Regions from separate parts of the Isoptericola sp. NPDC057653 genome, predicted to be linked through region 2. Evidence: predicted binding sites of a transcription regulator. Region 2 holds the regulator's gene; each other region holds the start of a gene.

Region 1 (9,420 bases), on a different contig from region 2:
ACCTGCGCCTGACGGCCGGGGCGGGACGTCGCCGTCGGCGCCTCTACACTGCCCCGGTGACCACGACGATCGGCGTCCTCGCCCTGCAGGGCGACGTGCGCGAGCACGCCGCCGCCCTCGAGCAGGCGGGTGCCCGCGCGGTGAGCGTCCGCCGCCCGGCCGAGCTGGACGCCGTCGACGGGCTGGTGCTGCCCGGCGGCGAGTCGACCACCATCGACAAGCTGCTGCGCCTCTTCGAGCTCGCCGACCCCCTGCGCGACCTCATCGGGCAGGGGCTGCCCGTGTTCGGCTCCTGCGCCGGCATGATCCTGCTCGCGGACCGGATCGAGGGCGGCACGGCCGACCAGCGCACGCTCGGCGGCATGGACGTGGTCGTGCGGCGCAACGCCTTCGGCCGCCAGGTCGACTCGTTCGAGGCGGACCTGCAGGTGGCGGGCGTCTCGGACGCCCCGGGCGGGCGCCCCGTGCGCACCGCGTTCATCCGCGCGCCGTGGGTCGAGGAGGCCGGCCCGCAGGTCGAGGTCCTGGCCCGGATCCCGGACCGCTGGGCGGACGGCTCCACGGTGGGGCCCGCCGCCGGTAAGATCGTCGCAGCACGTCAGGGACGGCTGCTCGCCACCGCGTTCCACCCGGAGATCACGGGGGACGCGCGCGTGCACGGGCTGTTCGTCCGGATCGTCCAAGCATCGCGAAGGAGTTAGGGAGCGCATGTCAGGTCACTCCAAGTGGGCCACGACCAAGCACAAGAAGGCGGCGATCGACGCCAAGCGTGGCAAGCTCTTCGCAAAGCTGATCAAGAACATCGAGGTCGCCGCGCGCACCGGTGGCGGTGACCCCGCCGGCAACCCGACCCTGTTCGACGCCATCCAGAAGGCGAAGAAGTCGTCGGTCCCCAACGACAACATCGAGCGCGCCCTCAAGCGCGGCTCCGGCGAGGGCGCCGACGCCGTCGACTACCAGACGATCATGTACGAGGGCTACGGCGCCAACGGCATCGCCGTCCTCGTCGAGTGCCTCACGGACAACAAGAACCGCGCCGCCTCCGAGGTCCGCCTCGCGTTCAGCCGCAACGGCGGCAACCTGGCGGACCCGGGCTCCGTGTCCTACCTGTTCTCCCGCAAGGGCCTCGTCGTCGTGCCCAAGGCCGACGGCGTCACCGAGGACGACGTCATGCTCGCCGCCCTCGACGCCGGTGCCGAGGAGGTCAGCGACGAGGGCGACGTCATCGAGGTCCTCTCCGAGGCCACCGACCTCGTCGCCGTGCGCACCGCCATCCAGGAGGCGGGCATCGAGTACGACTCCGCCGACTCCATCTGGCACCCGTCCATGGAGGTCGAGGTCGACGTCGAGGGCGCGCGCAAGATCATGCGCCTCATCGACGCGCTGGAGGACAGCGACGACGTCCAGAACGTGTACGCCAACTTCGACGCCTCGGACGAGGTCATGGCGGAGCTGGACGAGGACTGACCTTTTCGGTCGTGCCAGGCGGGGGCTTCGGCGGAGGCGGCCGGGCGGGGTGGGACGTGTCGCGAGGCGCGCCATCCGGCCGCTCGTTCCTCGCGGCCTCCCGCCAGGCCCGGCCAGCCTCGCGACACGTCCCACCCCGCCCGTCCGCGTTCGTGCAAGACCTCCGGGTCCGCGACCTCGGATCATTCCTCGTGGTGGGGGAGAGGCAGGGGGCTGTGGACCCTGCGTGGCCGTCGTCGCGCCTTCGCGGGGGTGTCTGTCGTGCGTGAGATGGTGACCGCGTGCGAGTGCTGGGGGTGGATCCGGGGCTGACCCGGTGCGGGGTCGGCGTCGTCGACTCGTTGCCGGGACGCAGGGCCCGGATGGTCGACGTCGGGGTCGTGCGCAGCGAGCCCGAGCTGAGCGTGGACCTGCGCCTGTTGCGCATCGCCGAGGGGCTCGACGAGTGGCTCGAGCGCACCGTGCCCGACGTCGTGGCCGTGGAGCGCGTGTTCGCGCAGAACAACCTCAGCACCGTGATGGGTACGGCGCAGGTCGCCGGCCTGGCGATGGTCGCCGCCGCGAAGCGCGGGGTGCCCGTCGCGATGCACACCCCCAGCGAGGTGAAGGCCGCCGTCACCGGGTCCGGCCGGGCGGGCAAGGAGCAGGTCCAGCGGATGGTCGCGCGCATCCTCGGGCTCGACGAGCTGCCCCGGCCCGCGGACGCCGCGGACGCCCTCGCCCTCGCGGTCACCCACCTGTGGCGGCCCTCCGGCGCGCTGCAGGGCGGGGAGCGCAACGAGCTCACGCCGGCGCAGCGCGCCTGGGCCGCGGCGGAGCGCTCGGCGCGCACCGGGTCGCACCGTGGCGCCCCGTCCCGGACGGCCCGCTGACGACGGGGGTGCCGGCCTCCCCGTGTCGCGTCCGGGAGCGTCGGCACCGGTTGTTACAGTGACGCCTCGTACGGGTGTTCGACGGATGGCCAGTTCGACGGAAGGACCACGGTGATCGCCTCCTTGACCGGCACGGTCACGCACGTGACGCTCGAGCGGGCCGTGCTCGACGTCGGCGGGGTCGGGTACCTCGTCCACGCCACCCCCGGCACCCTGGCGGGGCTCCGGGTGGGGGAGCGCGCCCAGCTGCACACCACGCTCGTCGTCCGCGAGGACTCGATGACCGTGTTCGGCTTCGCCGAGGCGGACGAGCGCGAGGTCTTCGAGACGGCGCAGTCGGTCTCCGGCGTCGGCCCGCGGATCGCCCTCGCGATGCTCGCCGTGCTCACCCCCGACGCCCTGCGCCGCGCCGTCGCGAGCGAGGACCTCGCGGCGCTGCGCCGCATCCCCGGCGTCGGGCCCAAGAGCGCCCAGCGCCTCGTGCTCGAGCTGTCCGGCAAGCTCGGCGCGCCGACCTCCGCCGCCGCCGGCGGCGTCGTGCCCGACGCGACGCCCGTCGCCCCGGGCGACCCCGCGCGCGACCAGGTGGTCGAGGCGCTCGTGGGCCTGGGCTGGGCCGCCAAGGTCGCCCAGGACACGGTCGACCGCGTCCTCGCGGACGCCGGCGACGACGGCCCCGTGGACGTCGCCGCCACGTTGCGGGCGGCGCTGCGCTCGCTGGGCGGCCGACGTGGCTGAGCCGCTGGAGCCGGAGTACGGCGGCGAGCGGCTCGTCACCTCCTCGGCCGACGACGTGGAGCGCGCGGCCGAGGCGGCGTTGCGGCCCAAGAACCTCGGCGAGTTCGTCGGCCAGCGCGTCGTGCGCGACCAGCTCTCCCTCGTCCTCCAGGCCGCGCTGGCCCGCGACGCCTCGCCCGACCACGTGCTGCTGTCCGGCCCGCCCGGCCTCGGCAAGACGACGCTCGCGATGATCATCGCGGCCGAGCTGGGCACGTCGCTGCGCGTCACCAGCGGTCCGGCGATCCAGCACGCGGGCGACCTGGCCGCCGTCCTCTCCTCGCTCGAGGAGGGCGAGGTGCTCTTCATCGACGAGATCCATCGCCTCGCGCGCCCGGCGGAGGAGCTCCTGTACGTCGCGATGGAGGACTTCCGCGTCGACGTCGTCGTCGGCAAGGGCGCGGGCGCCAGCGCGATCCCGCTGGCGCTGCCGCCGTTCACCGTGGTGGGCGCGACCACCCGCTCCGGGCTGCTCCCGGCCCCGCTGCGGGACCGGTTCGGCTTCACCGGGCACCTCGACTTCTACGACGCCGCGGAGCTGGAGCGCGTCATCCTGCGCTCGGCCGGCCTGCTCGGCGTGGACCTGCAGCACGCGGCCGCGCACGAGATCGCCGGCCGGTCGAGGGGCACGCCCCGCATCGCCAACCGGCTGCTGCGCCGCGTGCGCGACTGGGCGCAGGTGCGCGGGGACGGCCGGCTGGACCTGCGCGCCGCCCGCGCCGCCCTCGAGGTCTACGAGGTGGACCCGATCGGCCTCGACCGGCTCGACAGGTCCGTCCTCGACGCCGTCTGCCGCCGGTTCGGCGGCGGGCCCGTCGGCCTGAGCACCCTCGCGATGACCGTCGGCGAGGAACCCGACACGGTCGAGACCGTCGCGGAGCCGTACCTGGTGCGCGAGGGGCTGCTCGGCCGCACCCCGCGCGGGCGCGTCGCGACGGCGGCCGCCTGGGAGCACCTCGGCCTCGAGCCCCCGCCCGGGGCGTGGGGCGCACCGCTCGGCGGCACCCTCTTCGACGAGGCCGCCGAGAGCGGCGAGCAAAGCACCTAGACTGGTGGTGCCCGGCCGCTGGCGGCCCGGGCTGGAACTCGACGGGTGCCGTGCTCGTTGGGGCCCGTACGCACAGGTTCGCGAGCAGACGCGGAGCTGTGCCCGGCGTGCCGACCGGCGCGCCGCGACGCCCGCCCGTCGACCACCGACCGCCGGGCAGCGACAGACAAGGACGCTCCGTGGACTTCTCCATCATCATTCTCTTCGTGGTCCTCGCCGGCCTCATGTTCTTCATGAGCTCGCGGTCGCGAAAGCAGCAGCGCGCGCAGCAGGAGTTCCGGTCGCAGCTCGCCCCGGGCCAGGAGGTCATGACCGGCTCCGGCCTCTTCGGCACCGTGGTGGAGATCGACGAGGAGAACGACACCGTCACCATCGAGTCGAGCCCCGGCACGCAGACCCGCTGGCTCCGTGCGGCGATCGCCAAGCGCGTCGACACGCCCGTCGAGGACGCCACCGAGGCGGCCGACGAGACCGACGTCACAGCCGACCCCACCGCGACCGGTACGATCACCTCCGGCGACGGTCGCATCGACGTCCCCGACGACCTGTCGAGCCTGGACACCGCGCAGCGGGAGTACCGGGACCAGCAGCGTCGCGACGAGGGCGAGACCGGCACCACGAAGTGACAGCACCAGCGACATGGGACGGCGGGCGCTCGCGCCCGCCGGCCTGACAACGCGCCGGTCGGGGTGATCCCGGCCGGCGCCATCACGCGTCGACCCCTCGGCGGCGCGCAGACGGGAAGAGACAGAAGTTGGCGAACTCACGCACGAAGCGGTCGCGTTCGGCGCGCACCCTCGTGGTCTTCACGATCCTGACGATCGTCCTGCCGTTCCTCGCCCTCGGCGCCGGCGTCTTCTGGGACGCCAAGTCCGACTCCAACCCGGACGGCGCGAGCTGGGCCCCGGGCCTGGCGCTCGACCTGCAGGGCGGCACGCAGCTGATCCTCACGGCCGACACCACCGACGGGTCGCAGGTGACGTCGGAGACGATCGACGAGTCGATCAACGTCATCCGGCAGCGCATCGACTCCTCGGGCGTCTCCGAGGCCGAGATCACCGCCCAGGGCTCGAAGAACATCGTCGTCGGGATCCCCGGCGAGGTGTCGCAGGAGACCATCGACCTCATCTCCCAGCCCGCCCAGATGCGCTTCCGCCCGGTGCTGACCTATGCCGCGGGCACGCCGACGCCCGAGCCGTCCGCCTCGCCGAGCGGCGACGCCGAGGGCGCGTCCTCCGACGACACCGCGGCCGACGACGCGAAGGCAGACGAGAACGCGGACACCACGCCGAGCGGCAAGAGCGCCGGCGCGGCCGTGACCCTGCCCTCGGACCTCGCCAACGCCACCGACCCGACGGCGACGCCCACCGCGACCGCCACGTCCGGCGACGGCGCGTCCTCGGACCCCTCGCCGACGTCGACGCCGGCCGAGGGCGACCAGGCCGCGACGTCCGACCCGAGCGACCTCGCGCAGGTCACGCCGGAGATCCAGTCCCAGTTCGAGAAGCTCGACTGCACCGACCCGGAGAACCTCAAGGGCGGCGGCGGGGACGACCCCGACAAGCCGCTGGTGACCTGTGACGAGACCGGTGCGGTCAAGTACATCCTCGGCCCGGTGGAGATCGAGGGCACCCACATCGCCAACGCGAGCTCGGGCCTGGTGCCGGGGCCGAACGGCACCACCACCAACGAGTGGGGCGTCTTCCTCGACTTCGACTCGGAGGGCGCGAAGGCGTTCCGCGAGACCACGGGCCGCCTCGCCACGCTCGAGGCGCCGCGCAACCAGTTCGCCATCGTCCTCGACACCCTGGTGGTCTCGGCCCCGTCCGTGTCGCAGGCGATCACGGACGGCAGCGCCGTCATCTCCGGGTCGTTCACGCGCGACTCGGCGGCCACGCTCGCCAACCAGCTCAGCTTCGGCGCGCTGCCGGTGCAGTACACGGTAGAGAGCCAGGAGGTCATCTCCGCGACCCTCGGCTCCGAGCAGCTGCGCAACGGCCTCATCGCGGGTCTCATCGGCCTCGCGCTCGTCGTCGTGTACTCGCTGCTGCAGTACCGCACGCTGGGCCTGCTCACCGTCGCGTCGCTGGTCGTCGCCGGTGTCATCACCTACCTGTCCATCGCCCTGCTCTCCTGGGGGATGGGCTACCGGCTCTCGCTCGCGGGCGTCGCCGGTCTGATCGTCGCGATCGGCTTCACCGCGGACTCGTTCATCGTGTACTTCGAACGCATCCGTGACGAGCTGCGTGACGGGAGAACTCTGGCCTACGCCGTCGAGCGCGGCTGGGCCCGCGCGCGGCGCACGGTGCTCGCGGCCAAGGCCGTCAACCTGATCTCGGCCGTCATCCTGTACTTCCTCGCCGTCGGCGGCGTGCAGGGCTTCGCGTTCACCCTGGGCCTGACGACGATCATCGACGTCGCCGTGGTGTTCTGGTTCACGCACCCGATGATGGAGGTCATCACCAAGATCCCGTTCTTCCGGGACGGTCACCTCTGGTCCGGCCTGTCGCCGGAGCGGCTGCGCGCGGGCTCCGGCCCGCGGTACGTCGGCGCCGGGCGGGTCCGGATGCCGGAGCCGGCCGTGGCCGGCGCCGCCCCGGCCGTCGACACGACCGAGGTCGAGCCCGAGGCCGCCCGCGTGCCCTCCGGCGCGCCGACGTCGGCGGAGCCCACGGCCCCTGAGCCCGTGCACAGCAGCGCGCGGCAGGCCGCGGGTCCCGCGACCGACGCGTCCGGCCGTCGCCTGACGATCGCCGAGCGCCGCGCCGCCGAGCGTCGCGCGGCCGCGGCCCAGGAGGCCGAGCCCGACCCAGGACCCGACGACGGTGCGTCGCCCTCGGCGACCGGTGAGAACCCCTCCGGCACGAACGAGGAGAGCCGCTGATGGCCCGCATCAACTTCGCCCAGTGGGGCAACGACCTGTACACGGGCCGCCGGTCCTACCCGATCGTGCAGCGCCGCCGGCGCTGGTTCGTGATCGCCGCGGTGCTCGCGATCGCCTCGATCCTCATCATCGCGATCAAGGGCCTCACGCTCGGCATCGACTTCCGCGGCGGCACGGAGTTCACCGTGACCAACGCGTCCTCGACCGAGCAGCAGCTCGCGATCGACGCCGTGCACCAGACCCTCCCCGGTGAGGAGCCCCGCGTCGCGATTGTGGGCGGCTCGTCCGTCCGCGTGCAGACCGAGGAGGTGACGCCCGAGCAGGAGTCGGAGATCGTCGCCGACCTCGCCACTGCGTACGACGTGGACGAGTCGACGATCACCACGTCGTTCGTGGGCCCGACCTGGGGCGCCGGCGTCTCGACCCGGGCCCTGTGGGGCACGGTCGTGTTCGTGCTCGCTGCGGCGCTGTTCATGGCCGTGTACTTCCGCGCCTGGCGGATGTCGGTGGCGGCGATCATCGCCATGCTCGGCGACCTGCTCATCTCCGCCGGCGTGTACGCCGCCATCGGCTGGGAGGTCACGCCGTCGACGATCATCGGCTTCCTGACGATCCTCGGTTTCTCGCTGTACGACAAGATGGTCGTCTTCGACAAGGTCCGCGAGAACACCGCGGACGTGCTCACCCAGACGCGCAGCACCTACGCGGAGCGGGCGAACCTCGCCGTCAACCAGACGCTGGTCCGGTCGATCAACACCTCGGTCGTGGCGCTGCTGCCGGTCGCGAGCATCCTGTTCGTGGGGGCGTTCCTGCTGGGTGCGGGCACGCTGCGCGACCTGTCGCTGTCGCTGTTCGTCGGCATCGCCGTCGGCGCCGCCTCGTCCCTCTTCCTCGCGACCCCGCTGGACGTCTCCCTGCGGGAGCGTGAGCCCCGGATCGCGGCGCACACGAAGTCGGTGCTCGAGGCCCGCGCCGGTCTGGTCGCCGAGGGCGGCCACGAGGCCGAGGTCGAGGCGTACACCACGGGGTCGGCGCAGCTCGTGCCGGGTCAGCACCAGGGCGCCAGCGCCCAGCCGCGCCGCAAGCGCGCGCGCTGAGGCGCGGGTGACAGGGATGACGGACGCCTTCGACGGCACGGCCGGTGACGGCCGGCCGGACGACATCGTGCTCGACGGGCTGCGGGGCCTGGGCTCCGGGCGCGCCGCGGAGATCCGCGCGCTGATCCGGGACGTGCCGGACTTCCCGCACCCGCCGGTCGTGTTCCGGGACATCACCCCGCTGCTCGCGGACGGCCCGGCGCTCTCGGACGTCGTCGAGGCGTTCGCCGGGCTCGTGGACGCGGACGGCGGCGTGGACGTCGTCGCCGGCATGGAGGCCCGTGGCTTCCTGCTCGGGGCGCCGCTCGCGACCCGCCTCGGCGTCGGCTTCCTGCCGCTGCGCAAGGCCGGGAAGCTGCCGCCGCCGGTGGAGCGCGTGGAGTACGACCTCGAGTACGGCTCGGCCGCGATCGAGCTGCGCACGGGAACACTCAGCACGGGTGCGCGTGTTCTCCTCGTCGACGACGTGCTCGCCACCGGCGGCACGGCGCGCGCGGCGGCCGAGCTCGTGGAGCGCTCGGGCGGCCAGGTGGTGGCCCTCGCGTTCCTGCTCGAGCTCGCTGGCCTGGGCGGACGCGACCGGCTGCCGGGCCGGACGGTCGAGGCTCTGCTGCGCGTGGAGTCGTAGACTTGCCGTCCCGGCCGTCGGTGACCCCGCGGTGGATGCGGAAGGAGGCGCAGATGAGCGACGAGACGAAGGTCGCGCGCGCCGCCGCCGCGCCCCAGGGATCCGCGCCGGCCGGCCGCGGCGCCGGCTCCGGGCGCAGCGTGCGCAACCGGCTGGTGCGGCTCGGGGTGCGCGGCGCCCCGCCCACCACGCCCGCGTTGGAGCCCGTGCTCCAGGCCGTGCGCACCAACCACCCGAAGTCGGACCTGTCGGTGCTCGAGCGCGCCTACGCGACGGCGGAGCGGTGTCACCGCGGCCAGGAGCGCAAGTCCGGCGACCCGTACATCACGCACCCGGTCGCCGTGGCGACGATCCTGGCCGAGCTCGGCTTCGACGGCGCGACCCTCGCGGCCGCGCTGCTGCACGACACGGTCGAGGACACGGACTACGGCCTCGACGAGCTGACGCGGGAGTACGGCGAGGAGATCGCCATGCTCGTCGACGGCGTCACCAAGCTCGACAAGGTGAAGTACGGCGACGCGGCCCAGGCCGAGACCGTCCGCAAGATGGTCGTCGCGATGGCCAAGGACATCCGCGTGCTGGTCATCAAGCTCGCGGACCGGCTGCACAACGCCCGCACCTGGAAGTACGTCTCCGGGTCGTCGGCG
Region 2 (9,420 bases):
GTCGTCGCTGCTCAACGCGATGACCGACGCCGGCGTCCTCGTGGAGAACGCCCTGTTCGCCACGCTGGACCCGACCGTCCGCAGGGCGCGCACCGAGGACGGGCGCCCGTACACCCTCACCGACACCGTCGGGTTCGTGCGCCACCTGCCGCACCAGCTCGTGGAGGCGTTCCGCTCCACCCTCGAGGAGGTGGGCGACGCCGCGCTGCTCCTGCACGTGGTCGACGTCTCCCACCCGGACCCCGAGGGGCAGATCGCCGCGGTCCGCGAGGTGCTGGCCGAGATCCCCGGCATCGCCGACGTGCGCGAGGTCGTGGTGCTGAACAAGGCCGACGTCGCCGACCCGGCCGTGGTCGGTCGCGTACAGCGTCGCGAGCGGCACAGCGTCGTCGTGTCCGCCCACTCGGGCGAGGGCATGGCCGAGCTGCGCGAGCTGGTGGCCGCCGAGCTGCCCCAGCCGCAGGTCGAGATCGACCTCGTGGTGCCGTACTCCCGTGGCGACCTCGTGCACCGCGCGCACGAGACCGGCGGCTCCGTGGCCGAGGAGCACCTCGCCGAGGGCACGCGCCTGCGCGGTCGCGTCGACGAGGGCCTCGCGGCGGAGCTGCGGCACGTCGCCGTCACGGGCTGACCACCCGGCGGCGGGCGCTCCCTCCGGGGGCGTCCGCCGCCGTCCCCCGTCCTTGGCGCGCGGCGTCCGGGGGTCGGTGACCCGCCCTAGGATCGTCGGGTGACCTCCGCCGACACCCCCGACGCCCAGCAGCTCCTCGACCTGGCGGTGGGGGCGCTCGGCGGCGGCCGGCGCGACGGGCAGCACCAGATGGCGGCCGCCGTCGCGGAGTCCGTCGAGGAGGGCCGGCACCTGCTCGTCCAGGCCGGCACCGGCACCGGCAAGTCGCTCGCCTACCTGGTGCCCGCCGTGCGGCACGCCGTCGTCGACGGCAAGCGCGTCATCGTCTCGACGGCCACCCTGGCGCTCCAGCGCCAGGTCGTGACGCGCGACCTGCCCCTGGTCGCGGAGGCGGTGGGGCCGAAGCTGCCGCGCGCGCCCAAGGTGGCGCTGCTCAAGGGCTGGCACAACTACCTGTGCAAGCACAAGGTCACCGGCGGGTACCCGGTCGAGGGCGCGACCCTGTTCGACCTGCCCGCCGACCCCGGCCCGGGCGAGGGCGCCGGTGCCGAGCAGCACCCCGCGCCCACCGCGTCGCGCGGCCGCGGCGGTCGTGCGGACGACGCCGCGAGCCTCGCCGACCACGTGCGGCGGCTGCACGCCTGGGCGGACGAGACCGACACCGGCGACCGCGACGACCTCGTCCCCGGCGTCCCGGACCGCGCCTGGCGCCAGGTGTCGGTCACGGCCCTGGAGTGCCTCGGCAACCGCTGCCCCCTGCTGACGGAGTGCTTCCCCGAGCACGCCCGCGCCGCGGCGCGCGAGGCCGACGTCGTCGTGACCAACCACGCGATGCTCGGCATCGCCGTCTCTGGGAGCCCCGGCGTACTGCCCGAGCACGACGCGGTCGTCGTCGACGAGGCCCACGAGCTCGCGGAGCGCGTGACCGCGGCCGCCACCGTCGACCTCTCGCTGACCGTGGTGGAGCACGCCGCGCGCCTCGCGCGCCGCCACGGGGGCACCGAGACCTCGGCGCTCGACGCGGCGTCCCAGCAGCTCGGCACGCTGCTCGCCACCGCCCCGGCGGAGCGCTTCCCCCAGGGCCTGCCCGACGACCTGCGCGTCGCCGTCGCCGCCGTGCGCGACGCCGCGCGGGAGCTCCTCACCCGGCTCAAGCCCGCGGGGGAGCCCAAGGGCCAGGCCGCGCCGGACGCGGGGATGAAGATGGCGCAGTCCGCCGTGCTGCAGCTCTTCGAGGTCGCGGAGCGGATGGCGGCGGAGGACACGACGGCGGACGTCCTGTGGTGCTCCCGGCCGCCCGAGAACGCCCCCTGGGCCGGCGACGGTGTCACCCGGCTGCACGCGGCGCCGCTGGCGGTGGCGGGCCTCATCCGCACGCACCTGCTCGGGGAGGCCACGGGCGTCTTCACCTCCGCGACCCTCGCCCTCGGCGGCACCTTCGACCCGGTGGCGCGGTCCCTGGGCCTGGCGGGCTCGGGCGGCACGGGCGAGACGGCCGACTGGACCGGTCTCGACGTGGGCAGCCCGTTCGACTACCCGCGCCAGGGGATCCTCTACGTCGCCCGGCACCTGCCCGCCCCGGGCCGCGAGCCGACCACCGACGCCCAGCTCGACGAGATCGCGGGCCTCATCGAGGCCGCCGGCGGCCGCACCCTCGGGCTGTTCTCCTCCCGGCGCGCGGCGCTCGCCGCGGCCGAGGCGATGCGTGAGCGGCTCGACGTGCCGATCCTGTGCCAGGGCGACGACCAGCTGCCCACCCTGGTGAAGGCGTTCGCCGACGACCCGGCGACGTGCCTCTTCGGCACCCTGTCGCTCTGGCAGGGCGTGGACGTCCCCGGGCCCAGCTGCCAGCTGGTGCTCGTCGACCGGATCCCGTTCCCGCGCCCGGACGACCCGGTGAAGGCCGCCCGGGCCCGCTCGGTCGAGCAGGCGGGCGGCAACGGGTTCATGCAGGTCTCCGCCACGCACGCGGCGCTGTTGCTGGCCCAGGGCGCCGGCCGCCTGGTGCGCACGGGGGACGACCGGGGCGTCGTCGCGGTCCTCGACCCGCGGCTGGCGACGGCCCGCTACGGGTCGTTCCTCACCCGGTCGATGCCGGACTTCTGGCCCACCACCGACGGCGAGCTGGTCCGCGCTGCGCTGCGGCGCCTGGACACCTAGCCTGGGCCCGTGGACGGCACACGCAGCACGACCAAGCTCGCGATCGTCGGCGCCGGCGCGGTGGGTTCCACCCTCGCGTACGCGGCGCTCGCCCGGGGGGCGGCGCGCTCCGTCGCCCTGATGGACGTCAACCGCGCCAAGGTCGAGGCCGAGGTCCTCGACCTGCGGCACGGGAGCATGTTCATCCCGCAGGCGGAGATCGAGGGCTCGGACGACGTCGAGGTGTGTCGCGGGGCGGACGTCGTGGCCGTCACCGCCGGGGCCAAGCAGAAGCCGGGCCAGAGTCGCCTGGACCTGGCCGAGGCGACCGTGGGCCTCACCCGCACGATCCTGCCGCAGCTCCTCGAGGTCGCCCCGGACGCGGTCTACCTCATGGTGACGAACCCCGTCGACGTGGTGACGTACGCGGCGCAGGAGATCAGCGGGCTGCCGCGCGAGCGCGTCTTCGGCAGCGGCACCGTCCTCGACTCCTCCCGGCTGCGCGACGCGCTCGCCCGGCACTGCGGGGTCGCCGTCGGCAACGTGCACGCGAACATCGCGGGCGAGCACGGCGACTCGGAGATCGTGCTGTGGAGCTCGGCGACGATCGCCGGGGTGCCGCTGCTGGACTGGCGCCCCTTCCGCGGGCGGCCGCCGCTCGACGAGCCCGCCCGGCACCGGATCGCCACGGACGTGGTGGAGTCCGCCTACCGGGTCATCGCCGGCAAGGGGGCCACGAACTACGCCGTGGGGCTGGCGGCGACCCGCATCATCGAGGCGGTCCTCAACGACGAGCACCGCGTGATGAACGTGTCGTCGCGCCTGGACGGCTTCTACGGGATCAGCGACGTCTGCCTCTCCGTGCCGTCCCTCGTCGACCGGCGCGGTGTGGCGGAGACGATCGACACCCCGCTGTCCGACGACGAGGTCGCCGGCCTGCGGGCGTCGGCCGAGGGCATGCGCGAGGTGCAGCGCCGACTCGGCCTCTGAGCCCCTGACGCGCCGGACCCCCGGCCCGGTGCGGGCCGGGGGTCCGGCGTCTCGTCAGAGGCTGCGGAGCACGGCCACGACCCGGCCGAGCACCTGGGCCTCGTCGCCCGGGATGGGGGAGTAGGCGGCGTTCTGCGGCATGAGCCACGTGTGGCCGCCGGTCTGCTTGAAGGTCTTGACCGTCGCCTCGCCGTCGATCATCGCGGCGACGACCTCGCCGTTCTCCGCGACCGGCTGGCTGCGCACGACCACCCAGTCGCCGTCGCAGATGGCGGCGTCGACCATCGAGTCGCCCGCCACCTTGAGCAGGAACAGGTCCCCGTCGCCGACGACCTGGCGGGGCAGGGGGAAGACGTCCTCGACGACCTGCTCGGCGAGGATCGGGCCGCCCGCCGCGATCCGGCCCACGAGCGGGACGTAGGAGGGCGCCTCGGCCGGCTGCGCGTCCGAGCCGGCGACCGACCCGGCGACGAATCCCGGCGTGCGCGGCGCGGAGACCTGTCCCTCGCCGTCCGACGTCGCGGGCGCCTCGGGGTCGACGACCTCGATCGCGCGCGGCCGGTTGGGGTCGCGGCGCAGGAAGCCCTTGCGCTCCAGGGTGGTGAGCTGGTGCTTGACCGACGAGGGGCTCGCGAGGCCCACGGCCTCGCCGATCTCCCGCATGGTCGGCGGGTACCCGCGGTCCTCGACGGAGCGCCGGATCGTCTCGAGGACGCGCCGCTGGCGCGGGGTGAGCCGGTCGGCCGAGGGGACGATCTCGCTCACCGACGCGAGCGCGGCCTCGGGGGCGACAGGCGTGTCCTCGGGGGTCTCCTGCCGCGCCGGCCACGGCGTGGCAACCGTCGTGGACGCCGGGGCCTGGTCCCGTCCGCTGGTCATCGCGTTCTCCGTCCTGCAGGGGCGCGGCCCGCGGGCGGGCCGATGAAATCCGACAAACCTTCCATCGCGCTGCTGGTCACTCTAGGCCAGTTCCGGCCCGACATCAAACATCTGTTCGATCAGCCCTCGACCGTGTCGCCGGGACGTGGTACACCTAGTACAGCAGTTCGACGTACAGGTGTTCGACGAACGGATGTTCGACGGCAGCCGCCCGACGGGCGACGACGCGACGTGAACCGGAGGCAGGACGATGCAGAACCCGCGCAGCACCACCGACGCACCCGGGTTCCTCGGGCTGGGCGGGCTCCGGCTCAGCCGGCGGGGGCGCGTCGTGATCGCCGCCCTCGTCCTGCTCGTGCTGGTCGCCGCCGGGCTCGTGGGCCAGCGCGCCGTCGCGGACGCGCCGGGGTCGGGCGTGGAGGTCCGGCTCCACACGGTCCAGCCGGGCGAGACCCTGTGGCAGTACGCGCGCTCGGTCCGGGACACGGGCGACGACCTGCGTGACGTCGTCGCCGACCTGCGCCAGCTCAACGGCCTCACGACGGCCGAGCTGCAGGCCGGTCAGGTGGTCCTCCTGCCCGAGGACTGAGCGCGCGCTGCGCGACCTGGGCGGCGACGGTGCGAGGATGGACCCTGCTTGCGCCGGGCGCGGCGTCCCGCTTACCTTGTCGGGCAGCCGGGCGCCGGTCCGGAGCCGAGCGCAGGAGACCAGCGATGCACTGCCCGTTCTGCCGCCACGCGGACTCGCGAGTCATCGACTCGCGCACCTCCGACGACGGTTCGTCCATCCGCCGACGGCGGCAGTGCCCGGCGTGCCAGCGCCGCTTCACGACGATCGAGACGGCGAGCCTGTCCGTCGCCAAGCGCTCCGGCGTCACCGAGCCGTTCAGCCGTGACAAGGTCGTCGCCGGGGTGCGCAAGGCGTGCCAGGGCAGGCCCGTGAGCTCCGACGACCTCGCGCTGCTGGCGCAGCGGGTCGAGGAGACGCTGCGGGCGTCGGGTCGTCCCGAGATCGAGGCGAATGAGGTCGGGCTGGCGATCCTGGGGCCGCTGCGCGAGCTGGACGAGGTGGCCTACCTGCGGTTCGCGAGCGTCTACCAGTCGTTCGAGTCCCTCGAGGACTTCGAGAGCGCGATCACCTCCCTGCGCGCGGAGCGCGAGGCGCGCGCCGACGACGCGGAGCGGGACGGGGACACCGAGGGCGCGGAGCCCGCGACCGTCGGCCGCGACGCGTCGCGCTGACCCAGGGCTCCGCGACCGTTCGCGGCCCCGTGTGCCCGCTCCGGGCGCAATGCTCTTGGCGCGACGCGCGGCGGTAGAGCATGCTGGTCGGCACCAGGTGCTGCGCGGTCTGCCGTGCGAGCACGTCCACCCCGACGATGACGAGGTGATCGTGATGACGACGGACGACGCCAAGGGCGCCAAGCCCAGCGAGGACACGAAGGCGCGCTTCCGGGAGGCGCTGGAGCGGAAGAACGCCGCCAGCCACCCGACCGCCGGCAAGGACGGCAACACCGGGCAGGTGCACGGCTCGGAGACCTCCGGCCCCGTGCAGAAGATGTTCCGCCGCAAGTCCGGCTGAGCAGTCCGGTCCCACGACCACGCGAGGGCGTCCCCGGGTCTCCGGGGACGCCCTCGGCGTGTGTCGGCGTGTGTCGGCCTGTGTCGGCCTGTGTCGGCCTCGTGTCAGCGCGCGGCCGGTCCGGGCGGGAACTCGGGCCGCTCGAAGGCGTCGCGGATGCGCAGCCGGATCGTCGACGGCATGGCCTGCAGCTTCGCGGAGGCGCCGCGCTGCGTGACGTCCGAGATGTCCGTGACCACGTAGCCGACCTCGCCGCGGGTGGCGAGCATCTGCGCCTCGATGTTGGCGCCGTGGTCCGCGAAGACCTGGTTCACGGCGGCGAGGACGCCCGGCACGTTGCGGTGCAGCAGCATGATGCGGCCCACGCCGGTGTGCGCGAGCTGCAGGTTGGGCAGGTTGACCGAGAGGGTCGTCGAGCCGGTCTGCACGAAGTCCCGGAGCTTCTTCGAGACGAACTCGCCGATGGCCTCCTGCGCCTCCTCGGTGGAGCCGCCGACGTGCGGCGTGAGGATGACGTTGGGCAGGCCGCGCAGCGGGGAGGTGAACTCGTCGCCGCGCTTCTTCGGCTCGGCCGGGAAGACGTCGACGGCGGCGCCGCCCAGGTGGCCCGACAGGATGTGCTCCCGCAGCGCCTCGAGGTCGACCACGAAGCCCCGCGAGAGGTTGAGGAAGATCGCTCCCGGCTTCATCCCCGCGAACAGGTCGGCGCCGAAGAGGCCGGCGTTGCCGGGGCGCCCGTCGACGTGGATCGTCACGGCGTCGGCCTCGGCGAGGAGCTCCTCGACCGTCTCGACGCGGTGGGCGTTGCCCAGCGAGAGCTTCTCGGCGGTGTCGTAGAAGACGACCCGCATGCCGAGGTTCTCCGCGAGGACCGACAGCTGGGAGCCGATGTTCCCGTACCCGATGATGCCGAGGGTGCGGCCGCGCACCTCGTGCGCGCCGTCGGCGGTCTTGTCCCACACGCCGTCGTGCAGCGCCTTGTCCCGCACGCTGAGGCGGCGGGTCAGGGAGATGATCTCCGCCACCGCGAGCTCCACCACCGAGCGCGTGTTGGAGTAGGGCGCGTTGAACACGGCGACACCGTGGGCCGCGGCCGCGTCGAGGTCGATCTGGTTGGTCCCGATGGAGAAGGTGCCGACGGCCTGCAGGCCGGGGACGCTCTCCAGGACCTTGCGGGTCACGGTGGTCTTGGAACGGATGCCGAGGATCTGGAAGTCCGCGAGGGACTCGATCAGCTCGGCCTCGTCGAGCGCGCCGGAGCGCGTGACGACCTCGATGCCCGCATCACGAAGATTCTGGGCAGCGACGGGGTGGACGTTCTCGAGAAGGAGGGCTCGCAGCACGAGGCCATGGTGCGCCGTGCGGGCCCGCCCCCACAAACGCGTCTCACGCCGCGGCGAGCTCGACGATCCCCGCGGGCAGCGGCTGCTCGTGCACCACGACGAGGCGCTGGGTGGGCCGCGTCATCGCCACGTAGAGGTCGGAGGCGCCACCGGGCCCCCCGGTGACGGCCACCGGCTCGACGAGGACGACGGCGTCGAACTCGAGGCCCTTGGTCTCCCGCGGGTCGAGCACGACCACCTGCGCGTCCTCGGGGCGCTGCGCGCGCAGGCGGTCCGCCTCCGCGCGCCCGAGCGCGCCGGGGAGCACCTCCGCGACGATCGCGCGGAGCGCGTCGACCTCGTCGGCCGCGGCCACCACCGCGACCCGCCCGGCGCCGTCCGATCCCACGAACCGGGCGGCCAGCGCGGCCACCTGGTCGCGCACCTCCTGGACGAGGGCGGGCCGCGCGGGGCCGGACGGCGTGACGCGGGCGAGCTTGAGCGCGCCGGGCACCTCGCGGGCCGCCGTGAGCGGCGAGGTGGGTAGCCCCGCCGCCGCGGCCATGCGCTGAGCGGCGTCGGCGACGGCGGCCGGCGTGCGGTAGCTGACGGTGAGCTCCTCGAGGCGCCAGGAGCCGCCCAGCACGGGGTCGAGGGCCTGGCCCCACGACCGCGCGCCGGCGGCCGACGACGTCTGCGCGACGTCGCCGACGATCGTCATCGAGCGGGTCGGCACGCGACGCACGAGCATGCGCCACGCCATGGGGGAGAGCTCCTGCGCCTCGTCGACCACGACGTGGCCGTAGGTCCACGTGCGATCCTCGGCCGCGCGCTCCGCGGTGGTCAGGCGAGGCCCGGTCGACTCGAAGCGGGACGCCAGGGTCTCGGCGTCCACGAGGCCGCCGCCGGCGCCCGTGGACTCGAGCACCGAGCGGGCGTACTCGAGCTCGGCCGCGCGCTCCGCGGCACGGGCCTTCGCCTCGGCGCGCGCGATCGAGCCGTCCTCGCCGAGCAGCTCGGCGGCCTCGTCGAGCAGCGGGACGTCGGCCTCGGTCCACGGCGCGCCGGGCTCGCGGCGCACGGCGGCGCGCTCGGCGGCGGACAGCTCGGGGGCGGCCTCCGCGAGCCGGTGGGGCTTCGCGAAGAGGTCGGCGACGAGCTTCTCGGGCGAGATCGGGAACCATGCGAGGTTGAGCGCCACCCGCACGTCGCGGTGGGAGCGCAGGTCCTCCGTGACCATGGCGACGTCCTCGGGCGCGAGCTCGGTGTCCGCGGCGGACCGGTACTGGTCGACGAGGCGGGCGAGCATGTCCCGGACGAACGACGCGCGGGCCTCGTTGTGCGGCTTGTGGGTGCGGCGGGCGCGGGCGATGGCGTCGCGGACGTCGCGCCGGCGCACGACGAGGTCGTAGCCCTCGAGCCGGAACCGCACGTCGCGCTCGGGGACGCGCTCGCGGGCGCGCACGGCGCGGCGGACGACGTCGCGCCACAGGAGGCGGCCCTTGATCTCGGTGGCGACGGGGTCGTCGACGGCGGTGGCACGGATGCCGGGGAGCAGCTCGCCGACCGTCGTCGCGACCACGCCGGTCTCGCCGAGCGAGGGCAGCACCTGGTCGATGTAGCGCAGGAACGCGCGGCTCGGGCCGACCAGGAGCACGCCGCTGCGCTCCAGGACGCGGCGGTGCGCGTACAGCAGGTAGGCGGCGCGGTGCAGCGCGACGGCGGTCTTGCCGGTGCCCGGCCCGCCCTGGACGACGAGAGCGCCGGCGAGCTCGGCGCGGATGATCCGGTCCTGCTCGCCCTGGATGGTCGCGACGATGTCGGTCATCCGGCCCGTGCGCCGCGCGGCGAGCGACGCGAGCAGGGCGCCCTCGCCG
Region 3 (9,420 bases), on a different contig from region 2:
GGAGTGCACGACGCGCCCGCCGTGCTCGCCGGCGCCGGGGCCGACGTCGACGATCCAGTCCGCGGCCCGGATGGTGTCCTCGTCGTGCTCGACGACGATCAGCGTGTTGCCGAGGTCGCGCAGGCGCGTGAGGGTCTCGATCAGACGGCGGTTGTCCCGCTGGTGCAGGCCGATGGACGGCTCGTCGAGCACGTAGAGCACGCCGACGAGACCGGAGCCGATCTGCGTGGCCAGCCGGATGCGCTGGGCCTCGCCGCCCGACAGGGTGCCGGCCGGGCGCTCGAGGGACAGGTAGTGCAGGCCGACGTCGACGAGGAAGCCGAGCCGGGCGTGGATCTCCTTGAGGACCTCGGTCGCGATCGCGCGCTCGCGCTGCCCCAGCTCCAGGCCGTCGAGGAACCGCTTGGCCTCGTCGATCGGCAGCCGGCAGACGTCCCAGATCGACTTGCCGCCGACGGTGACGGCGAGGACCTCGGGCTTGAGCCGCGCGCCCGAGCACACCGGGCACGGGACCTCGCGCATGTAGGCCTCGTACTTCTCCTTGGACCAGTCGGACTCGGTCTCCCGGTGCCGCCGCTCCAGGAAGGTCACCGCGCCCTCGAAGCCCGTGGAGTACTGCCGCTCGCGGCCCCACCGGTTCTTGTAGCGCACGTGCACCTGGTGGTTGCGCCCGAAGAGGATCGCGTCGCGGGCACGCTGCGGCAGCGCACGCCACGGCACGTCCATCGAGAAGCTCATCTCCTCGGCCAGCGCCGTCAGGACACGCTCGAAGTACTCCGACGACGTCAGCGCCCAGGGCACGACGGCGCCCTCGCGCAGCGTCCTCTCCTCGTCGGGCACGACGAGGTCGGGGTCGACCTCGAGCCGGAAGCCGATGCCGGTGCACTCCGGGCACGCGCCGTACGGGGCGTTGAACGAGAAGGTGCGGGGCTCGATCTCGTCCAGCGCCAGCGGGTGGTCGTTGGGGCACGCCCGCTTCTCGGAGAACTTGCGGACGCGGTCGAGGTCGTCGATGTCGGCGTCGACGAGCTCCACCATGACGAGCCCGCCGGCGAGGCGCAGGGCCGTCTCCACCGAGTCCGTCAGCCGCCGCTGCACCCCGTCGCGGGAGACGAGGCGGTCGACCACGACCTCGATGTCGTGCTTGAGCTTCTTCTCCAGCGCCGGCGGGCTCGTCAGCTGCACCACCTCGCCGTCGACCCGCGCGCGGGCGAAGCCCTGCGTCTGCAGCTCGGCGAACAGGTCGGCGTACTCGCCCTTGCGCCCACGGACGACCGGGGCCAGGACCTGGTAGCGGGTGCCCTCGGGCAGCTCCAGCAGCTTGTCGACGATCTGCTGCGGCGTCTGCGAGCGCACCGGCTCGCCGCACACGGGGCAGTGCTGCGTGCCCGCGCGCGCGAACAGCAGGCGGAGGTAGTCGTAGACCTCCGTGATCGTGCCGACCGTGGACCGCGGGTTGCGGTTGGTCGACTTCTGGTCGATCGACACCGCGGGCGACAGGCCCTCGATGAAGTCGACGTCGGGCTTGTCCATCTGCCCGAGGAACTGGCGCGCGTAGGCGGAGAGGGACTCCACGTAGCGGCGCTGCCCCTCGGCGAAGATCGTGTCGAACGCCAGGGAGGACTTGCCGGAGCCCGACAGACCGGTGAAGACGATGAGCTCGTCACGCGGGAGGTCGAGCTCGACGTTGCGCAGATTGTGCTCGCGGGCGCCGGAGATGACGAGGCGGTTGCTCACCCGGGCATCCTACGTCGGCGCGCCGACATTCGTACAGGCGTTCTATGCGAACGGGGGCGTCGATCCGGTCACACCGCGACACCGGGGCCGGGCCCCTGGACGCGGGCCGCTCCCCCGACCGGCGGGTGCTTGGATACGGCCATGCCCGTCTTCGCCGTCACCTACGTCTACGTCACCGACCCCGACCGCCTCGCCGAGGTCCGGCCCGAGCACCGGGAGTTCCTGCGCGGTCTGCACGAGACCGGCGCGCTGCACGTGTCCGGCCCGCTGCCCGCCACCCCCGACGGCGAGCCCGGGGGCGCCCTCCTCGTCGTCGAGGCCGACGACACCACGGCCGCCCTCGAGCTGCTCGGGGCCGACCCGATGCGTCGCGAGGGCCTGGTCGCCCACCGTGCGGCACGAGAGTTCGTGCCGGTGATCGGCGGCTTCGCCGCCTGACCCGACGACGAGGGCCCCGGACGACGTGTCGCCCGGGGCCCTCGTCGTGTGCGCGGCCGCCGTCAGCGGCCGGGCGCCTCCGGACCGGACGGGGTCGTCTCGGCCGTCCCCTCCGGAGCGGTGCCTCCACCCGCCACGTCGGTCGCCGTCGCGCCCTCCGGCGCGCCCGTCGTGGCCTCTGCCGCCACCACGGCGGTGCGGTGCGTCTTCGCGAGGCTCGCGACGGTCGCGATCGCGATCGACCCGAGGATGATCACGAGCGACAGCCAGATCGGGATCTCCGGCGCCCACTCGACCGGCTCGCCGCCGTTGAGGAACGGCAGCGTGTTGGTGTGCAGCGCCTCGAGGATGAGCTTGACGCCGATGAACCCGAGGATGACCGCGAGCGCGATCGGCAGGTACACCAGCCGCTCCAGGAGACCGCCCAGCAGGAAGTACAGCTGCCGCAGGCCCATGAGCGCGAAGATGTTCGCGGTGAAGACGATGAACGGGTCCTTCGTCAGGCCGAAGATCGCCGGGATCGAGTCGAGCGCGAACAGCAGGTCCGTCGAGCCGATCGCGACGAAGACCACGAGCATCGGCGTGAAGAGCTTCTTGCCGTCGACGACGGTGCGCACCTTCGCCCCGTCGTACTTCTCGCTCAGCGGCAGCACGCGCCGCAGCATGCGGATCGCGACGTTCTCCTTGTACTCGTCCTCGTCGTCACCCGCGACCAGCTTGATCGCGGTGTAGATGAGGAACGCCCCGAACAGGTAGAACACCCACACGAACTGCTCGAGGATGGCCGCGCCCGCCAGGATGAACGCCCCCCGCAGCACGAGCGCGATGATGATGCCGACCATGAGCACCATCTGCTGGTGCTGCTTGGGCACGGCGAACCGCGACATGATGATGACGAAGACGAACAGGTTGTCGACGCTCAGCGAGTACTCGGTGAGCCAGCCGGCGTAGAACTCGCCCGCCGGCGCCGCGCCCCCGACCGCGAGCATGACCAGCCCGAACACCAGCGCCAGGCCCACGTAGAAGGCGACCCACAGGCCGCTCTCCTTCATCGACGGGACGTGGGGTCGGCGGCCCACGATCGCGAGGTCGACGGCCAGCAGCAGGATCAGTGCTGCGAGCGACGCCGCCTCGAACCAGAACGGCAGCTCGTGGGTCATGCATCTCCTTCAGGGGTGGAAGCCGGCTCGGCGGCCGCTCGGACCTGCCTGTCCCGCCGGTCGCGCGCGAGGGAGGCGATCGTCGTGACGGCGAGCACCACCACGATGAAGCCGAGGGAGACCGTGGTCGGGATCTCGGGGATCGCCTCCACGTGCTGCCCGCCGTTGACGAACGGCACCTCGTTGGTGTGCAGGGCATGGATCACCAGCTTGACGCCGATGAAGCCGAGGATCGCCGCCAGACCGTAGTTGAGGTAGACGAGCCGGTCGAGCAGGCCGTCGACGAGGAAGTAGAGCTGTCGCAGGCCGAGCAGCGAGAAGGCGTTGGCCGCGAAGACGAGGTACGTCTCCTGCGTGAGGCCGAAGATCGCGGGGATGGAGTCCACGGCGAACAGCAGGTCGGCGCTGCCGATCGCGACCATGACGATGAGCATCGGCGTGATGAACCGCTTGCCGTCGATCTTCGCGATCATCTTGTCGCCGACGTAGGTCTCCGTCGTCGGGAACAGTCGCCGCGTCAGGCGCAGGACGCCGTTCTCGTTCCACTCCTCGTCGTGCCCCGTGCCCGAGCGGGCCTGGACGATCGCGGTCCAGATGAGGAACGCGCCGAAGACGTAGAAGACCCAGGCGAAGTTCGCGATGATCGCGGCACCCGCGGCGATGAAGATCGTGCGCAGCACCAGGGCGATCGTGATGCCGATGAGCAGCACGCGCTGCTGGTACTCCCGGGGCACCCGGAAGCTCGTCATGATGAGGACGAAGACGAACAGGTTGTCGACGCTGAGCGACTTCTCCGTGATGTAGCCGGCGAAGTACTCCCCGCCGTACTCGCCGCCCCACACGATCCAGACGACGACGCCGAACACCAGGGCGACCGCGACGTAGGCGAGGGACCACGTGGCGGACTCGCGGAGCGTCGGGGCGTGCGGGGTGCGCACGTGGCCGACGTAGTCGACGGCGAGCATCGCCAGGATGACGACGACGGTGACGATCCAGACCCACAAGGGCACGTTCATGGACAAACCTCCGGTACGTAGCACTGAGCACCGGAGGTCTTCCCCACCCGGACGGGCTGCGCGCCGTGCGTCCGGGCCGAAGAGGCCGGACCGGCGTCGGTGCCGGACGTGATGACGACCTCATCGTGGGCGGGGTACTCCCCTCCAACCCGCATACCCTACATGACACCCCGGGCGACGAATCCGCGCACGTCAGGGGGCGAATCCGACGCGACGACGCAGGTCCGAGGCCCTCCGGCGCCGCCCCGACGTGACGACCTCGCCTCAGGCCGTGGCCGCCTGCATCTGCCGGAGCTCCTTCTTCAGGCCGCCGATCTCGTCGCGCAGCCGGGCGGCGACCTCGAACTGCAGCTCCGCCGCGGCGGCGTGCATCTGGTCGCTCAGCTCCTGGATCAGCTCCGCGAGCTCGCCCGCGGCCGCGCCGGCGAGGCGGTTGCCCGTCGTCGCGCCCTCCTTCGGCGACCCCGGGACGGGCGCGCGGCCCCGCCCCTGGCCCGAGGCCGGCGCCTTCCGGTACCCGCCGGAGAGCAGCTCCTGGGTGTCGATGTCCTCGCGGGCCAGCATGTCGGTGACGTCGGCGATCTTCTTGCGCAGCGGCTGCGGGTCGATGCCGCGCTCGGTGTTGTACGCGACCTGCTTGGCGCGGCGGCGGTCGGTCTCGTCCAGCGCGTACCGCATGGCGGGCGTGATCTTGTCCGCGTACATGTGCACCTGGCCGGTGACGTTCCGGGCCGCGCGCCCGATCGTCTGGATGAGCGACCGCTCCGACCGCAGGAAGCCCTCCTTGTCCGCGTCGAGGATCGCGACGAGCGACACCTCGGGCAGGTCGAGGCCCTCGCGCAGCAGGTTGATTCCGACCAGCACGTCGTACTCCCCCAGCCGCAGCTCGCGGAGCAGCTCGACGCGCCGCAGCGTGTCCACCTCCGAGTGCAGGTAGCGCACCCGCACGTCCTTCTCGAGGAAGTAGTCCGTGAGGTCCTCGGCCATCTTCTTGGTGAGGGTGGTGACGAGCACGCGCTCGTCCTTGTCGACGCGCTCGCGGATCTCGTGCAGCAGGTCGTCGATCTGGCCCGTGGTCGGCTTGACGATGACCTCGGGGTCGACCAGCCCGGTCGGGCGGATGACCTGCTCGACGACGCCGTCCGACATCGACAGCTCGTAGTCACCGGGCGTCGCGGACAGGTAGACCGTCTGGCCGATCCGCTCGACGAACTCCTCCCAGCGCAGCGGCCGGTTGTCCATCGCGCTCGGCAGGCGGAACCCGTGCTCGACGAGCGACCGCTTGCGGGACATGTCGCCCTCGAACATGGCGCCGATCTGCGGCACCGTCTGGTGCGACTCGTCGATGACGAGCAGGAAGTCCTCGGGGAAGTAGTCGAGCAGCGTGTTCGGCGGCGACCCCTGCTCGCGACCGTCGATGTGCCGCGAGTAGTTCTCGATGCCGCTGCAGGTGCCGATCTGGCGCATCATCTCGATGTCGTACGTGGTGCGCATGCGCAGGCGCTGCGCCTCCAGCAGCTTGTTCTGCCGCTCGAGCTCGGCGAGGCGGTCGGCGAGCTCGGTCTCGATCCCCCCGATCGCGCGCTCCATGCGCTCCGGCCCCGCGACGTAGTGCGTGGCCGGGAAGAGGTACACGCTCTGCTCCGACCGGATCACCTCGCCCGTCAGCGGGTGGAGCGTCTGGATCGACTCGATCTCGTCGCCGAACATCTCGATGCGCACGGCGAGCTCCTCGTACACCGGGATGATCTCGACCGTGTCGCCCCGGACCCGGAAGGTGCCGCGCGTGAAGGCCGTGTCGTTGCGCGTGTACTGCATCTGCACGAAGCGTCGCAGCATGTCGTCGCGGTCGACGAGGTCGCCGACGTCGAGCCGCACCATCCGGTCGACGTACTCCTGCGGTGTGCCGAGGCCGTAGATGCAGGACACGGACGCGACCACGACGACGTCGCGACGGGTCAGCAGCGACGACGTCGCGGAGTGCCGGAGGCGCTCGACCTCGTCGTTGATCGAGGAGTCCTTCTCGATGTAGGTGTCCGTCTGCGCGATGTACGCCTCGGGCTGGTAGTAGTCGTAGTACGAGACGAAGTACTCGACGGCGTTGTTCGGCAGCAGCTCCCGGAACTCCGTGGCGAGCTGCGCGGCGAGGGTCTTGTTCGGCGCCATCACGAGGGTGGGCCGCTGCAGCTTCTCGATGAGCCAAGCCGTCGTCGCGCTCTTGCCGGTACCGGTGGCACCGAGCAGCACGACGTCCTTCTCCCCCGCCTGCACGCGCGCGGTCAGGTCCGCGATCGCCGTGGGCTGGTCACCGGACGGCTGGTACTCGGACACCACCTCGAAAGGGGCCACCGCACGCTGCAGGTCGGTCACGGGTCGCATGCCACCACCGTACGGCGACCCTCCGACAGGCGGCCTGCTCGGACTCCGCCGCTCCGGACGGGCGGGTGAAATATCCGACATCGGTTTTGTCAGGTATCCACGCAAACCCTAGGGTGGCGGCGAGCCCGCGCCCGGGCGGACCCCCTTTCGGCCCGGGCGCGGGACCGACCGTCCGGCCCTGGCCCGAAGACCGTGCGACGGGCCGCCCTCACCCTGGAGACCCATGCGCGCCACCGCCCCTCGCCCTGCCCGTTCCCGGCTCCTGCTCCGCCCGCTCGCGCTGGGCCTGGGGGCGGCCGTCGTCGCCGCCGGGACGGTCGCGGGGAGCGCGACAGCACTCCCCGCGACGGTCGCCACGGCCGGGTCGGGCAACCCTGTCTGCTCGCTCGGGCTCCTCCCCGGGCCCCAGGGCGGCCTCACCTCCACCGACTCGGGCGTCGCGGTGTACGTCGGCGGCGACTACGTGGCCCACCAGGCCGCGGCGGAGAGCGAGGGCCGGCTGGTCGTGGCGGGCAGCACGACGGTCGACGCCGGCCTGCTGAACCTCGGCCGCGTCGGCGTCGGCTCGGGCGTCGTGCCCACCCCGGGCGACGTCCTCGTCTCGGTGGGCGACGTCACCGTGGCCCCGGGCTCCCGGCTGGACGTCAACCACGGCGTGCCCGGCGGCGGTGACGTGCGCACCGGCGGGGCCACCAGCGGCGAGATCGAGCTCAACGGCGGGGCGAGCGTGGAGCGCTCCCCCGACGCCGCCGCGATCGCCGCGCGCGCGGGGGCGGACCTCGACGCGGTCTCGGCCGCACTCACCGACCTCGCGCCCACCGGGCGACTCGACACCTCCGGGCCGTACCCGACGCTCGTCGGGGACGACGTCTCCGACCCGCAGGTCTTCTCGATCACGACCGCCGAGGCCGCGGGCCTCGACACGCTCGTGCTCACCCACGTGGGCGACGCCGGCGTGGTCGTGAACGTGCGCGGCGTCGACGCGCGCCTCGACACGGTCCACGCGGCCGCCGGGACCGTCGGCGACCGGATCGACGACGGCGCGGCGCTCGGCGCCTGGGCGCCGCGGATCGTGTGGAACTTCGGTCAGGCCTCGACGCTCGAGCTCGCCGGGGGCAGCCAGCTCGTCGGCTCGATCCTCGCGCCGCGCGCCGACGTCCGTCAGGGCGCCCACACCAACGGGCGCCTGTGGGTGGGCGGCGACCTCGACCTCGGGACGGGAGGGAGCGGGCTCGAGCACCACAACTACCCGTGGGCCGGCGAGTGCGACACGGTCCCGGGCGAGGGCACCACCACCCCTCCCGGGGAGACGACCACCGACGAGGGCGAGGAGGAGGGCACCACCCCGACGCCGACCCCGACGGAGCCGGCGCCCGGCCCCACCCCGTCGGCGGAGGCCACCACTCCCGCCCCGACGCCGTCGGCCGGCACGCCGTCCGGCACGATCGTGGACGGGGGCGGCGACGCCGGCACCCCCGACGCCGACGTCGCGGCGGATGTCCTGGCGAGCACGGACGCCCCCGCCCCGGTCGCCGGACGACCGGACGAGGTGGCGGAGCTGCCCCGGACCGGCGCGGCGGTCGTCATGACGGCGGCGCTCGGCGCGGCGCTCCTCGGGGCGGGCGCGCTGCTCGTGGCCCTGCGACGCCGCCGGGCGGGGGCCGACGCCGGGGCCTGAGCCGGCGCCCGGCGGCAGGCCCGGAGCGACCGTGTCCGCGCTCCGGGCGCCGTCGCGCGTCAGGCCTCGGCCGCGGCGGCGGACTCCTCGTCGACCTCGGCGCACAGCCGCTGCCACAGCGCGTCGACCTGCTCGCGCAGCCGGCCCTCGGTGCCCGCCCCGTCGAGCGTGACGTCGGCGACCGCGGTCCGCTCCTCGTCCGTCGCCTGGGCCGCGACCCGGGCGCGCGCCGCCGCCTCGTCGAGCCCGCGCCCCTCGACGAGGCGGCGGACCCGCTGCTCGGCCGGGGCGTGCACCACGACGAGCAGGTGGAAGTGGTCCGCCTGCCCCGTCTCGACCAGGAGCGGGATGTCGTGCACGACGACCGCCCGGTCGTCGGCCGCACCGGCCAGCGCCTCCCGCTCGGCGGCGATCCGCCGGATCTCGGGGTGCAGGATGCCCTCGAGGCGTTCCCGGGCCGCCGCGTCGTCGAACACGAGCCGACCGAGCGCCGGCCGGTCCAGCGAGCCGTCGTCGGCGAGCACCCCGTCCCCGAAGGCCGCCACCACCTCCTCCAGCCCCACCGTGCCCGGGGCCACCACCTCGCGCGCGAGGACGTCGTGGTCGATCACGACGGCGCCCAGCTCGGCGAGGCGGCGAGCGACGACGGACTTGCCTGCGGCGATGCCGCCCGTGAGGCCGATGCGAAGCATGGGGACCATCCTGCCCCCGGCGTAGGCTTCCCGCCATGAGCGCCCACGGCACCAGGCCGCGGCGCGAGGGGGAGGTGGCATGGCGGGCGGCGGCATGATGCGCTCGTACCTGAAGGACTCGTCGGTCAAGGACCGGCGGCTGACGGGCTCGACCCTCCGGCGGATCCTCGCCTTCTCCCGGCCGTACCGGGCCCAGCTCAGCGGCTTCGTCGCGCTCCTGGTGCTCAGCGCCGGGGCCGGCGCCGTGACCCCGCTGCTGTTCCGGCGCCTCATCGACGACGGCATCGCGCACGGCGACCGCGCGCTGGTCGTCTCGATGG

Evidence for each region. The regulator LexA, encoded in region 2, represses DNA repair genes until DNA is damaged. The targets are predictions, from matches to a motif close to TCGAACANNTGTTCGA.
Region 1: the regulator LexA is predicted to act here: its motif matches at 2,406-2,421, upstream of ruvA (Holliday junction branch migration protein RuvA).
Region 3: the regulator LexA is predicted to act here: its motif matches at 1,767-1,782, upstream of uvrA (excinuclease ABC subunit UvrA).

Annotation. Positions count from the first base shown of each region.
Region 1 covers NZ_JBHVHP010000002.1:463,316-472,735, reverse strand. The annotation lists gene ACFU9A_RS13410 (hypothetical protein) at 1-12, shown strand, start outside; gene pdxT (pyridoxal 5'-phosphate synthase glutaminase subunit PdxT) at 57-701, shown strand; gene ACFU9A_RS13400 (YebC/PmpR family DNA-binding transcriptional regulator) at 709-1,467, shown strand; gene ruvC (crossover junction endodeoxyribonuclease RuvC) at 1,749-2,339, shown strand; gene ruvA (Holliday junction branch migration protein RuvA) at 2,451-3,077, shown strand; gene ruvB (Holliday junction branch migration DNA helicase RuvB) at 3,070-4,164, shown strand; gene yajC (preprotein translocase subunit YajC) at 4,344-4,790, shown strand; gene secD (protein translocase subunit SecD) at 4,919-7,048, shown strand; gene secF (protein translocase subunit SecF) at 7,048-8,145, shown strand; gene ACFU9A_RS13365 (adenine phosphoribosyltransferase) at 8,162-8,773, shown strand; gene ACFU9A_RS13360 (RelA/SpoT family protein) at 8,827-9,420, shown strand, end outside.
Region 2 covers NZ_JBHVHP010000001.1:2,376,289-2,385,708, forward strand. The annotation lists gene hflX (GTPase HflX) at 1-631, shown strand, start outside; gene ACFU9A_RS10850 (ATP-dependent DNA helicase) at 731-2,791, shown strand; gene ACFU9A_RS10855 (L-lactate dehydrogenase) at 2,801-3,760, shown strand; gene lexA (transcriptional repressor LexA) at 3,815-4,639, opposite strand; gene ACFU9A_RS10865 (LysM peptidoglycan-binding domain-containing protein) at 4,890-5,228, shown strand; gene nrdR (transcriptional regulator NrdR) at 5,354-5,881, shown strand; gene ACFU9A_RS10875 (DUF5302 domain-containing protein) at 6,036-6,221, shown strand; gene serA (phosphoglycerate dehydrogenase) at 6,326-7,564, opposite strand; gene ACFU9A_RS10885 (HelD family protein) at 7,608-9,420, opposite strand, start outside.
Region 3 covers NZ_JBHVHP010000002.1:195,416-204,835, reverse strand. The annotation lists gene uvrA (excinuclease ABC subunit UvrA) at 1-1,737, opposite strand, end outside; gene ACFU9A_RS12140 (YciI family protein) at 1,879-2,175, shown strand; gene ACFU9A_RS12135 (TerC family protein) at 2,238-3,335, opposite strand; gene ACFU9A_RS12130 (TerC family protein) at 3,332-4,351, opposite strand; gene uvrB (excinuclease ABC subunit UvrB) at 4,616-6,730, opposite strand; gene ACFU9A_RS12120 (choice-of-anchor A family protein) at 6,954-8,408, shown strand; gene coaE (dephospho-CoA kinase) at 8,468-9,100, opposite strand; gene ACFU9A_RS12110 (ABC transporter ATP-binding protein) at 9,180-9,420, shown strand, end outside.